Regions from separate parts of the Pantoea sp. XAF26B01_ASV70 genome, predicted to be linked through region 3. Evidence: predicted binding sites of a transcription regulator. Region 3 holds the regulator's gene; each other region holds the start of a gene.
The links. Region 3 encodes sigma-54, which starts transcription at its own class of promoters, with help from an activator protein. Its sites were predicted from a motif close to GTTGGCACANNTTTCGCTNT; they were not measured.
Positions count from the first base shown of each region.

Region 1: the regulator sigma-54 is predicted to act here: its motif matches at 1,389-1,408, upstream of glnK (P-II family nitrogen regulator).
Region 2: the regulator sigma-54 is predicted to act here: its motif matches at 2,101-2,120, upstream of ACX8ZY_RS02285 (gamma carbonic anhydrase family protein).

Region 1 is NZ_CM137251.1:3,193,114-3,196,391, forward strand. Features, by position in the region: gene amtB (ammonium transporter AmtB) at 1-964, opposite strand, end outside; gene glnK (P-II family nitrogen regulator) at 999-1,337, opposite strand; gene ACX8ZY_RS15145 (SmdB family multidrug efflux ABC transporter permease/ATP-binding protein) at 1,595-3,278, opposite strand, start outside.
Region 2 is NZ_CM137251.1:467,224-470,501, forward strand. Features, by position in the region: gene tsaC (L-threonylcarbamoyladenylate synthase type 1 TsaC) at 1-229, shown strand, start outside; gene aroE (shikimate dehydrogenase) at 233-1,051, shown strand; gene ACX8ZY_RS02280 (DUF1488 family protein) at 1,048-1,305, shown strand; gene ACX8ZY_RS02285 (gamma carbonic anhydrase family protein) at 1,272-1,826, opposite strand; rRNA gene ACX8ZY_RS02290 (16S ribosomal RNA) at 2,317-3,278, shown strand, end outside.
Region 3 is NZ_CM137251.1:3,766,412-3,769,689, forward strand. Features, by position in the region: gene lptA (lipopolysaccharide ABC transporter substrate-binding protein LptA) at 1-37, shown strand, start outside; gene lptB (LPS export ABC transporter ATP-binding protein) at 43-768, shown strand; gene rpoN (RNA polymerase factor sigma-54) at 817-2,250, shown strand; gene hpf (ribosome hibernation promoting factor) at 2,272-2,559, shown strand; gene ptsN (PTS IIA-like nitrogen regulatory protein PtsN) at 2,712-3,191, shown strand; gene rapZ (RNase adapter RapZ) at 3,239-3,278, shown strand, end outside.

The DNA of each region.
Region 1 (3,278 bases), 570 kb from region 3:
TCACGCCCCACAGTCCCGCCAGTCCGCCAACCAGACCGATGATTAATGCACCGCCGACGCCGACGTAACCACAGGCAGGCGTAATCGCTACTAATCCGGCAATAAAGCCTGAACAGGCACCCAGCAGCGAAGGCTTACCACGTACCGCCCACTCGCCAAAGGTCCATGACAACACGGCGCCCGCTGTTGCGACAACGGTGTTGAGGAAGGCCAGCGCCGCGATTTCGTTTGCTGCAGAAGCAGAACCGGCGTTGAAACCGAACCAGCCGACATACAGAATGGCGGTGCCGGTGAATACCATGGGCAGGTTGTGTGGTTTGAAGGCCTCTTTACCAAAGCCGGCACGTTTGCCCACCAGATAAGCGCCCACCAGACCGGCGACAGCGGCGTTAATATGCACCACGGTGCCGCCAGCAAAGTCCAGCGCGCCATCCTGTGCCAGGAAACCGCCAGCCCACACCATGTGCGCAATAGGCAGGTAAGCCAGGGTCAGCCAGACGCCGACAAAAATCAGTACGGCAGAGAAACGGATGCGTTCTGCGATAGCACCGACAATCAGGCCCACCGTGATACAGGCAAACGAGGCCTGGAACGCGACATGAATATATTGATAGAAGCTGCCCATGACGGCGGTCAGCTGAATGTTTTTCAGCATCACCCAGTTAAAGCTGCCAAAGAAGGCGTTGCCTTCACTGAACGCCAGTGAATAGCCGTAAACCATCCATAATACGCAGACCAGTGAGAAGGTGACGGCAACCTGGGTCAGCATCGACAGCACGTTTTTACCGCGAATCAAACCACCGTAAAACAGCGCGATACCTGGAATTGACATAAACAGCACCAGCGCGGTGCAAATCATCATAAATGCGTTATCAGCCTTGTCCGCAACGGCAGGCGCAGCCATTGCGAGTGAGGGTAACAGTGCCAGGCTGGTGAGGCCCAACTTAGCGAAAATTTTATTCATTTTTATTCCATCCCATCACAGTACTGAGTCTTTATTACAGAGCGGCTTCGTCGGTCTCGCCGGTACGAATACGGATGACGCGCTGCAGTTCAGCTACGAAAATTTTACCGTCGCCAATTTTGCCGGTGTAAGCCGCTTTACTGATGACATCCACCACTTCGTCTAACTGATCGTCGGCAATAGCGATATCAATTTTGACCTTAGGCAGGAAGTTCACGCTGTACTCTGCGCCACGATAAAGCTCTGCATGGCCCTTCTGACGGCCAAAACCTTTCACTTCGGAGACGGTCAGTCCCTGAATGCCGATAGAGGATAAAGCTTCACGTACATCCTCCAGCTTGAATGGCTTAATTACGACGGTAACCAGCTTCATTGGATCCCCTCCAGCGAGTAAATAGGTAACGTTTACGGACACGCAGGGATATAAGCAAAGCCTGTGCCAGAGTGTGAAAATGACGGTAATCCGTTGTTCAGGCGAGACGCGACAAGGGATGCTTTAAAGAGGATGGGAAACAGAGAGGCCGTACAGGGGAAATTGCAGCGGAGGGCTGCACTCCTTTGGTGCTTCAGGCGTCAAAGGAGTGCATTTATACAGATTAATCTGATAAAGGTGCGCAAAAAAGGTGCAACTCAGCCTTCAGTTGTTACAGCGACGCCCGATACCAGATCTTCACCTGCCTGCTGCAGCTGATACATCTGCCAGTAACGTCCCTGCATCGCCAGCAGTTGCTGATGCGTACCCTGCTCAACCACACGACCACGATGCAGCACAAGAATCTTGTCTGCTTCAATAATCGTTGAGAGGCGGTGAGCAATCACCACCAGCGTGCTGTGCTGACGCAGCGTCTCAAGCGTCTGCTGAATGGCCTGCTCGGTGCCGGAATCAATATTGGCCGTCGCTTCGTCGAGGATCAGTATCTGCGGCAGATCAACCAGCACCCGGGCCAGTGCCAGCAGCTGCTTCTGCCCGACCGACAGATTATTGCCCTGCTCGCCCAGCCGGGTATGTATTCCCTCCGGCAACGCATGCGCCAGCGGAGCCAGCTGCACCTGTTCCAGCACCGTCCAGACGGCCTCTTCGCTGATGTCGCGTCCCAGCCGCACATTCGCCAGCAGCGTATCGGCCAGCACCACCGGATCCTGCTGCACCATCGCGATACCGTGCCGCAGCACGGCATGGCTCAGGTCACTAATGGGTCGATCATCAATGCGGATCTCGCCACGCGTCACCGGATAGTAACCCATTAACAGGTTCGCCAGCGTGCTTTTACCGCTGCCGGTATGTCCCACCAGCGCCACAAACTCGCGTGGGGCAACCTCAAGATTGATATCACTGAGCACATCGCGGTTTTCACGGTAGGCAAAGCTCAGATTGTTCAGGGTGATACGACCTGAAGCCAGCGGTTGCTGATCGGCACCATACTGCTGCTGTGCGGCATCCATCAGTTCGAAAATACGTTCACCTGAAACCACCGCCTGCTGCAGCATCGATTGCTGAGTGGTCAGCTCAATCAGCGGCTCATTCAGACGCCCCAGATAGGTAATAAAGGCATAGAGTACCCCCACTTCAAACACGCCAGGCATCGAGAAACTAAACAGGATCAGCAGCCCACACAACACCATCGCTGAAAACAGACTCAACAGCGGACGCAGCAGAAAACCATCCAGACGCAGCGTTTCCATTCGCGCCAGATAGTGAGAGCGGCTCGCTTCACCCATTCGCTCACCAAATCGCGCCTGCTGACGAAACTGCTGGATCACGCTCATGCCGCTGATGACTTCGTTAAAGCCATTATTGATGTCTGCCAGATAGCTGCGAACCCGACGGGCAATGGGCGTGCTGTAACGCTGATAGATGAACATCACCACCAGTACCAGCGGGAAGATCATCATCGCCACCAGCGCCATGCGCCAGTCAAGGCTGAACATCGCCACCATCATAGCGCCGACCAGTGCGGCACTGCGCAACACGGTTGAAACCACCGTGACGTAGAGATCGCGGATGACTTCGGTGTCGTTAGTCACGCGTGAAATAATCTGCCCGACCGGCTGGGTATCAAAGGCACTCAGCGGCTGACAGAGTGCGGCATTCATCACGTCACTGCGTAACCGCTGTACCACGCCGATAGCGGCTCGGTTAAACAACAGCGCCTGCCAGTAGTGCAGCCCGGCGGCCAGCAGCTGAAGCAGGATAAAACTGACCACCAGTCCTGCGACCACTCCCCAGGGCATCTGATGTTTCGCCACCAGGTTGTCGATAAAATAGCTGACCAGCACCGGTCCGGTCACTTCCGCCGCGGCAGCGATCCACAGC
Region 2 (3,278 bases), 850 kb from region 3:
CATTCGCGTCAGTGACCATCCTGATGTGCAGGCCCTTTGCCGCGCATTTGGTAAACCGCTGGTCTCAACCAGTGCAAATCTGTCAGGCCTGCCTCCCTGCCGAACGGCTGAAGAAGTGAAGCAGCAGTTTGGTGAGCAGTTCCCGGTTCTGTCGGGAAAAACAGGTGGGCGGCTCAATCCCTCTGAAATCCGCGATGTCATCAGCGGCGAACTTATACGTCAGGGCTAATTCATGGATCAATTCGCCGTTTTCGGTAATCCGATCAACCACAGTAAATCTCCGCTGATCCATCAGGCTTTCGCTGAACAGACGGGCGTTGAACATCGCTATGGTCGGATTTGTGCCCCGATAGATGGTTTTCCTCAGGCGCTCTCTGCCTTTTTCGAACAGGGAGGCCGTGGCGCCAACGTGACGTTACCTTTTAAACAGCAGGCATGGGAATTTGCCGATCAGCTCAGCGAACGTGCAGCCCTGTCCGGCGCGGTAAACACGGTGAAAAAACTCAGCGATGGGCAGATCCTGGGTGACAACACGGATGGTATCGGGCTGTTAAGCGATCTTGAACGGCTGAAGATGATCAATGCTGGTGACAAGGTTTTGCTGGTGGGGGCGGGCGGTGCTGCACGTGGGGTCATTCTGCCGCTTCTCTCAGCAGGCGTGACACTCACTGTTGTTAACCGTACCGCCGCGCGGGCGGAAGAGCTGGCTGGCCTGTTTGCAGCGAGCGGCACTATCCGCGCATGTGGTTTTGAGCAGCTGACAGATCAGCACTTTGATCTGATCATTAATGCGACCTCAAGCGGTGTGAATGGCGAAACCCCTCCTTTACCTGCAGCAGTCATTCATGCTGATGTGCGCTGTTATGACATGTTTTATCAAAGCGGGCTGACGCCTTTCCTGCGCTGGTGTCAGGCGCAGGGCACGGCTCATCTGGCAGATGGTTTGGGCATGCTGGTGGGGCAGGCTGCTCATGCCTTCTATCTGTGGCACGGTGTGATGCCGGAAATCGCGCCGGTGATTACCCAGCTTAAACAGGCCATGCAGCCATGAATCAGGCGATACAGTTTCCTGATGATGAAACCTATAATGCTGAACTGAACGCGGTCTGTTTCCCGGTGCTGGTCAACGGCATGCGGCTGACCTGTGCAATCAGCGGGAAGTCGCTGGCCTCACGTTTTGGTGAAGGGGAGGCGATGGCGCTGTTTCAGCACCATCGCTGGGATCTGGAAGATGAGGCCGAAGCGGCTATCCGTCAGGATAATATTGATGCTCAGGGCTGGATCTGGTTATCTCCCGCCAGGTAATCATCTTTCCAGGCGACATAATTATTAGCGGAATAGCGTAAACCTTCCTTCTCATTGTCATTCAGCGGCCTGATCTGCCTGACCGGACTACCCAGATAGAGATAGCCGCTCTCCAGTCTTTTACCTGGCGGCACCAGACTTCCGGCACCAATCATCACCTCTTCTTCTACTATTACGCCATCAAGCAGAATCGATCCCATTCCGACCAGCACGCGATCGCCAATGGTACAGCCGTGCAACATCGCTTTATGCCCGATCGTGACATCCTCGCCAATAATAAGAGGGAAGCCTTGCGGGTTAGACGCTGATTTATGCGTAACGTGCAGAACGCTGCCGTCCTGTACATTAGTACGGGCACCAATGCGCACCTGATTCACATCCCCCCTAATCGCAACCAGCGGCCAGATGCTCACGTCGTCCTCCATTATGACATCACCGACCACAACACTGCTTGGATCGACCATAACGCGCTGGCCGGTTTGCGGGAAAAGGTCTTTATATGGACGTAGGGCGGAAGTCATCATGTTCTCCTTTGTTCTGTTTTCAATGCAGCCTGATGCGATTTCAGGCAGCTGACAAGCCAATTCTGGCCTGGATCGCTGGCGATCTCATCAATCTGGATCATTTATAACCGTTCAGATAAAAGATCCAAAAAAAGGGTTGTGCTCTGAAACGGGATCCCTATAATGCGCCTCCATCGACACGGAACACCGGCAACGGGAAGCGGGTTGAGAGGCACAGGAGACTGCGCCGCCGGAGAAAAACTTCTGAAATAGAGGTTGACTCTGCAGGAGGAAAGCGTAATATACGCCACCTCGCGACAGGACGCTAACGCACTGTTCGCACTGCTCTTTAACAATTTATCAGACAATCTGTGTGGGCACTCGCAGGATTGATATCAGCGTCTCCGGACGTAAGAAAATATCAAGCCTCACGAGTGAACACATAATGAAATTCATTATGACGTTTTACAGATGAGCACCGCTTAACTTGTTTAAGCAAATCAAACTTAAATTGAAGAGTTTGATCATGGCTCAGATTGAACGCTGGCGGCAGGCCTAACACATGCAAGTCGGACGGTAGCACAGAGGAGCTTGCTCCTTGGGTGACGAGTGGCGGACGGGTGAGTAATGTCTGGGGATCTGCCCGATAGAGGGGGATAACCACTGGAAACGGTGGCTAATACCGCATAACGTCGCAAGACCAAAGAGGGGGACCTTCGGGCCTCTCACTATCGGATGAACCCAGATGGGATTAGCTAGTAGGCGGGGTAATGGCCCACCTAGGCGACGATCCCTAGCTGGTCTGAGAGGATGACCAGCCACACTGGAACTGAGACACGGTCCAGACTCCTACGGGAGGCAGCAGTGGGGAATATTGCACAATGGGCGCAAGCCTGATGCAGCCATGCCGCGTGTATGAAGAAGGCCTTCGGGTTGTAAAGTACTTTCAGCGGGGAGGAAGGCGATGGGGTTAATAACCCTGTCGATTGACGTTACCCGCAGAAGAAGCACCGGCTAACTCCGTGCCAGCAGCCGCGGTAATACGGAGGGTGCAAGCGTTAATCGGAATTACTGGGCGTAAAGCGCACGCAGGCGGTCTGTTAAGTCAGATGTGAAATCCCCGGGCTTAACCTGGGAACTGCATTTGAAACTGGCAGGCTTGAGTCTTGTAGAGGGGGGTAGAATTCCAGGTGTAGCGGTGAAATGCGTAGAGATCTGGAGGAATACCGGTGGCGAAGGCGGCCCCCTGGACAAAGACTGACGCTCAGGTGCGAAAGCGTGGGGAGCAAACAGGATTAGATACCCTGGTAGTCCACGCCGTAAACGATGTCGACTTGGAGGTTGTTCCCTTGAGGAGTGGCTTCCGGAGCTAACGCGTTAAGTCGACCGCCTGGGGAGTACGGCCGCAAGGTTAAAACTCAAATGAATTGACGGGGGCCCGCACAAGCGGTGGAGCATGTGGTTTAATTC
Region 3 (3,278 bases):
CAAAGGTTCGTCCAACAGCGGAAAGAAGAGTAACTGATAGCTATGGCCACATTAATCGCAGAAAACCTGGCGAAGGCATATAAAGGCCGTCGCGTGGTAGAAGATGTCAGCCTGCAGGTAAAATCCGGCGAGATTGTCGGCCTGCTGGGCCCGAACGGTGCCGGTAAAACCACCACCTTTTACATGGTAGTGGGCATTGTGCCGCGTGACGCTGGCCGCATTATTATTGATGATGAAGATATCAGCATCCTGCCGCTGCATGCCCGTGCGCGTCGTGGCATCGGCTATCTGCCGCAGGAGGCATCGATCTTCCGTCGCCTCAGCGTCTACGATAACCTGATGGCGGTCTTGCAGATCCGTGACGATCTGACCGAAGAGCAACGCCAGGATCGTGCCCGTGAGCTGATGGAAGAGTTTCACATTGAGCACCTGCGCGACAGCATGGGCCAGGCACTTTCGGGTGGTGAGCGACGTCGTGTTGAGATTGCACGGGCGCTGGCGGCTAATCCTAAATTTATCCTGCTGGATGAACCTTTTGCCGGTGTTGACCCCATCTCCGTTATCGACATTAAGAAGATCATTGAGCATCTGCGTGACAGCGGCCTCGGTGTGCTGATTACCGACCATAACGTACGCGAAACGTTAGCGGTCTGTGAGCGGGCTTATATCGTCAGCCAGGGGCACCTGATCGCACACGGCACACCGAATGAAATTCTTGCGGATGAGCAGGTTAAGCGGGTTTATTTGGGTGAAGAGTTCAGACTCTGATAAGGTGTCGTTAATACCGATGTTTACCTGGGAACGATCATCCTGTCTATGAAGCAAGGTTTACAACTCAGGTTCAGCCAACAGCTGGCAATGACTCCGCAATTGCAACAGGCGATTCGCCTGCTGCAACTCTCTACGCTTGAACTCCAGCAGGAGCTTCAGCTTGCGCTGGAAAGTAATCCGCTGCTTGAGCAGACTGACCTGCATGAAGAGATCGATTCACGGGAGTCTTCAGAGGCCGAGGCGCTGGATACACGCGAAGCGCTTGAGCAGAAAGAGATGCCTGATGAACTGCCGCTGGATGCGACCTGGGATGAGATCTACACCGCGGGTACGCCTTCCGGCACCGGCACCGATTACCAGGATGATGAGTTACCGGTTTATCAGGGCGAAACGACCCAGTCGCTGCAGGATTATCTGATGTGGCAGGTCGGACTGACGCCGTTCAGCGATACCGATCGCGCCATTGCCACCTCTATTGTCGATGCTATTGATGACACCGGGTATCTCACCGTTTCGCTTGAGGAGATCCTTGACAGCATCGGCGATGATGAGCTCGAAGCGGATGAAGTTGAAGCGGTGCTGAAACGCATCCAGCGCTTTGACCCGATTGGTGTTGGCGCGCGCGACCTGCGTGACTGCCTGCTTGTGCAGCTTTCACAATATGCGCCCGAAACGCCGATGCTGGCAGAGGCGCGCCTGATCGTCAGCGAACATCTCGATCTGCTGGCAAACCACGATTTCCGCAGCCTGATGCGGGTCACACGCCTCAAAGAAGAGGTGCTGAAAGAGGCGATGCTGCTGATTCAGTCGCTGGACCCGCGTCCGGGTCAGTCGATCAACACCGGCGAACCAGAATATGTCATTCCCGATGTGCTGGTACGTAAGATCGGCAGCCGCTGGACGGTTGAACTCAATGCCGATAGCGTGCCACGTCTGAAGATCAATCAGCACTATGCGGCAATGAGCGGCGCGACGCGGAACGACAGCGACAGCCAGTTCATTCGCAGTAATCTGCAGGAAGCCCGCTGGCTGATTAAGAGCCTGGAAAGCCGCAATGATACCCTGCTGAAAGTGACGCGCTGTATTGTTGAGCAACAGCAGGCCTTTTTCGAGCAGGGTGAAGAATTTATGCGCCCGATGGTGCTGGCGGATATCGCCCAGGCCGTTGAGATGCACGAATCGACCATCTCCCGCGTTACCACGCAGAAGTATCTGCACAGCCCGCGTGGCATTTTTGAACTGAAGTACTTTTTCTCCAGTCACGTTAATACGGAAGGTGGCGGTGAAGCCTCCTCTACCGCGATTCGTGCCCTGGTGAAAAAATTAATTTCGGCGGAAAATCCAGCCAAACCCTTGAGCGACAGTAAACTGACCTCCATGTTATCTGATCAGGGGATCATGGTGGCACGGCGTACCGTCGCCAAATATCGTGAGTCTTTATCCATCCCGCCATCGAACCAGCGTAAACAACTGGTTTGAAAGAAATGAGAAGGAAGACCTATGCAGCTGAACCTGACCGGGCAACACGTTGAAATCACTCCACCTCTGCGTGAATTCGTCAACGGTAAATTTGCCAAACTGGAACACTATTTTGAACATATCAATCAGGTCTATATTGTCCTGAAGGTTGAGAAAGTCACGCAGGTGGCTGACGCAACACTACACGTGAATGGTGGCGAGCTGCACGCCACATCCGAAGCGGAAGATATGTATGCGGCCATTGACGGACTGATCGATAAGCTCACCCGTCAGCTGACCAAACACAAAGATAAACTGAAAAAACACTAACCTTCACGCTAGCGACGCGCGCCTGGCGCGCAGAGCCGACAGGATGGGGCGGATAATCCGCCCCGTTTTGTCATCTGAGCAGGCGCCGTTTGTCACACGCGTCAATACGCGCTGGCGGTGAATGGCCTGGTGAACACGCAAGTGAAACGATAATGAACAACGATCTCACACTGGAATTGAGCACAGTGCTTTCGCCAGACTGCACCCGCAGCGGCGTCCACTGCCAGAGCAAAAAACGTGCGCTGGAAATCATCAGCGAACTGGCCGCTAAGCAGCTCAACCTGCCGCACCAGACGCTTTTCGAAGCGATCCTGACCCGCGAACGCATGGGCAGTACCGGTATTGGTAACGGGATAGCCATCCCGCACGGCAAGCTGGAAGAGGATACGCTGCGCGCGGTTGGGGTGTTTATCAGCCTCGAACAGCCGATTGCGTTTGATGCCGTCGACAACCAGCCTGTCGATCTGTTGTTTGCCTTACTGGTCCCGGCTGACCAGTGCAAAACACATCTGCACACCCTGTCACTGGTGGCAAAGCGTCTGGCAGATAAAACGGTTTGCCGTCGTCTGCGCGCAGCGCAGAGTGATGAAGAGCTCTATGCCATTATTACGGAAGTCCAGTCGGAGCAGTAACGCGTCTTTACCGGCCGGGTGCCGGTTTTAAAACGGGAGAGAAGGTCATGGTGCTGATGATCGTTAGCGGTCGTTCAGGCTCGGGGA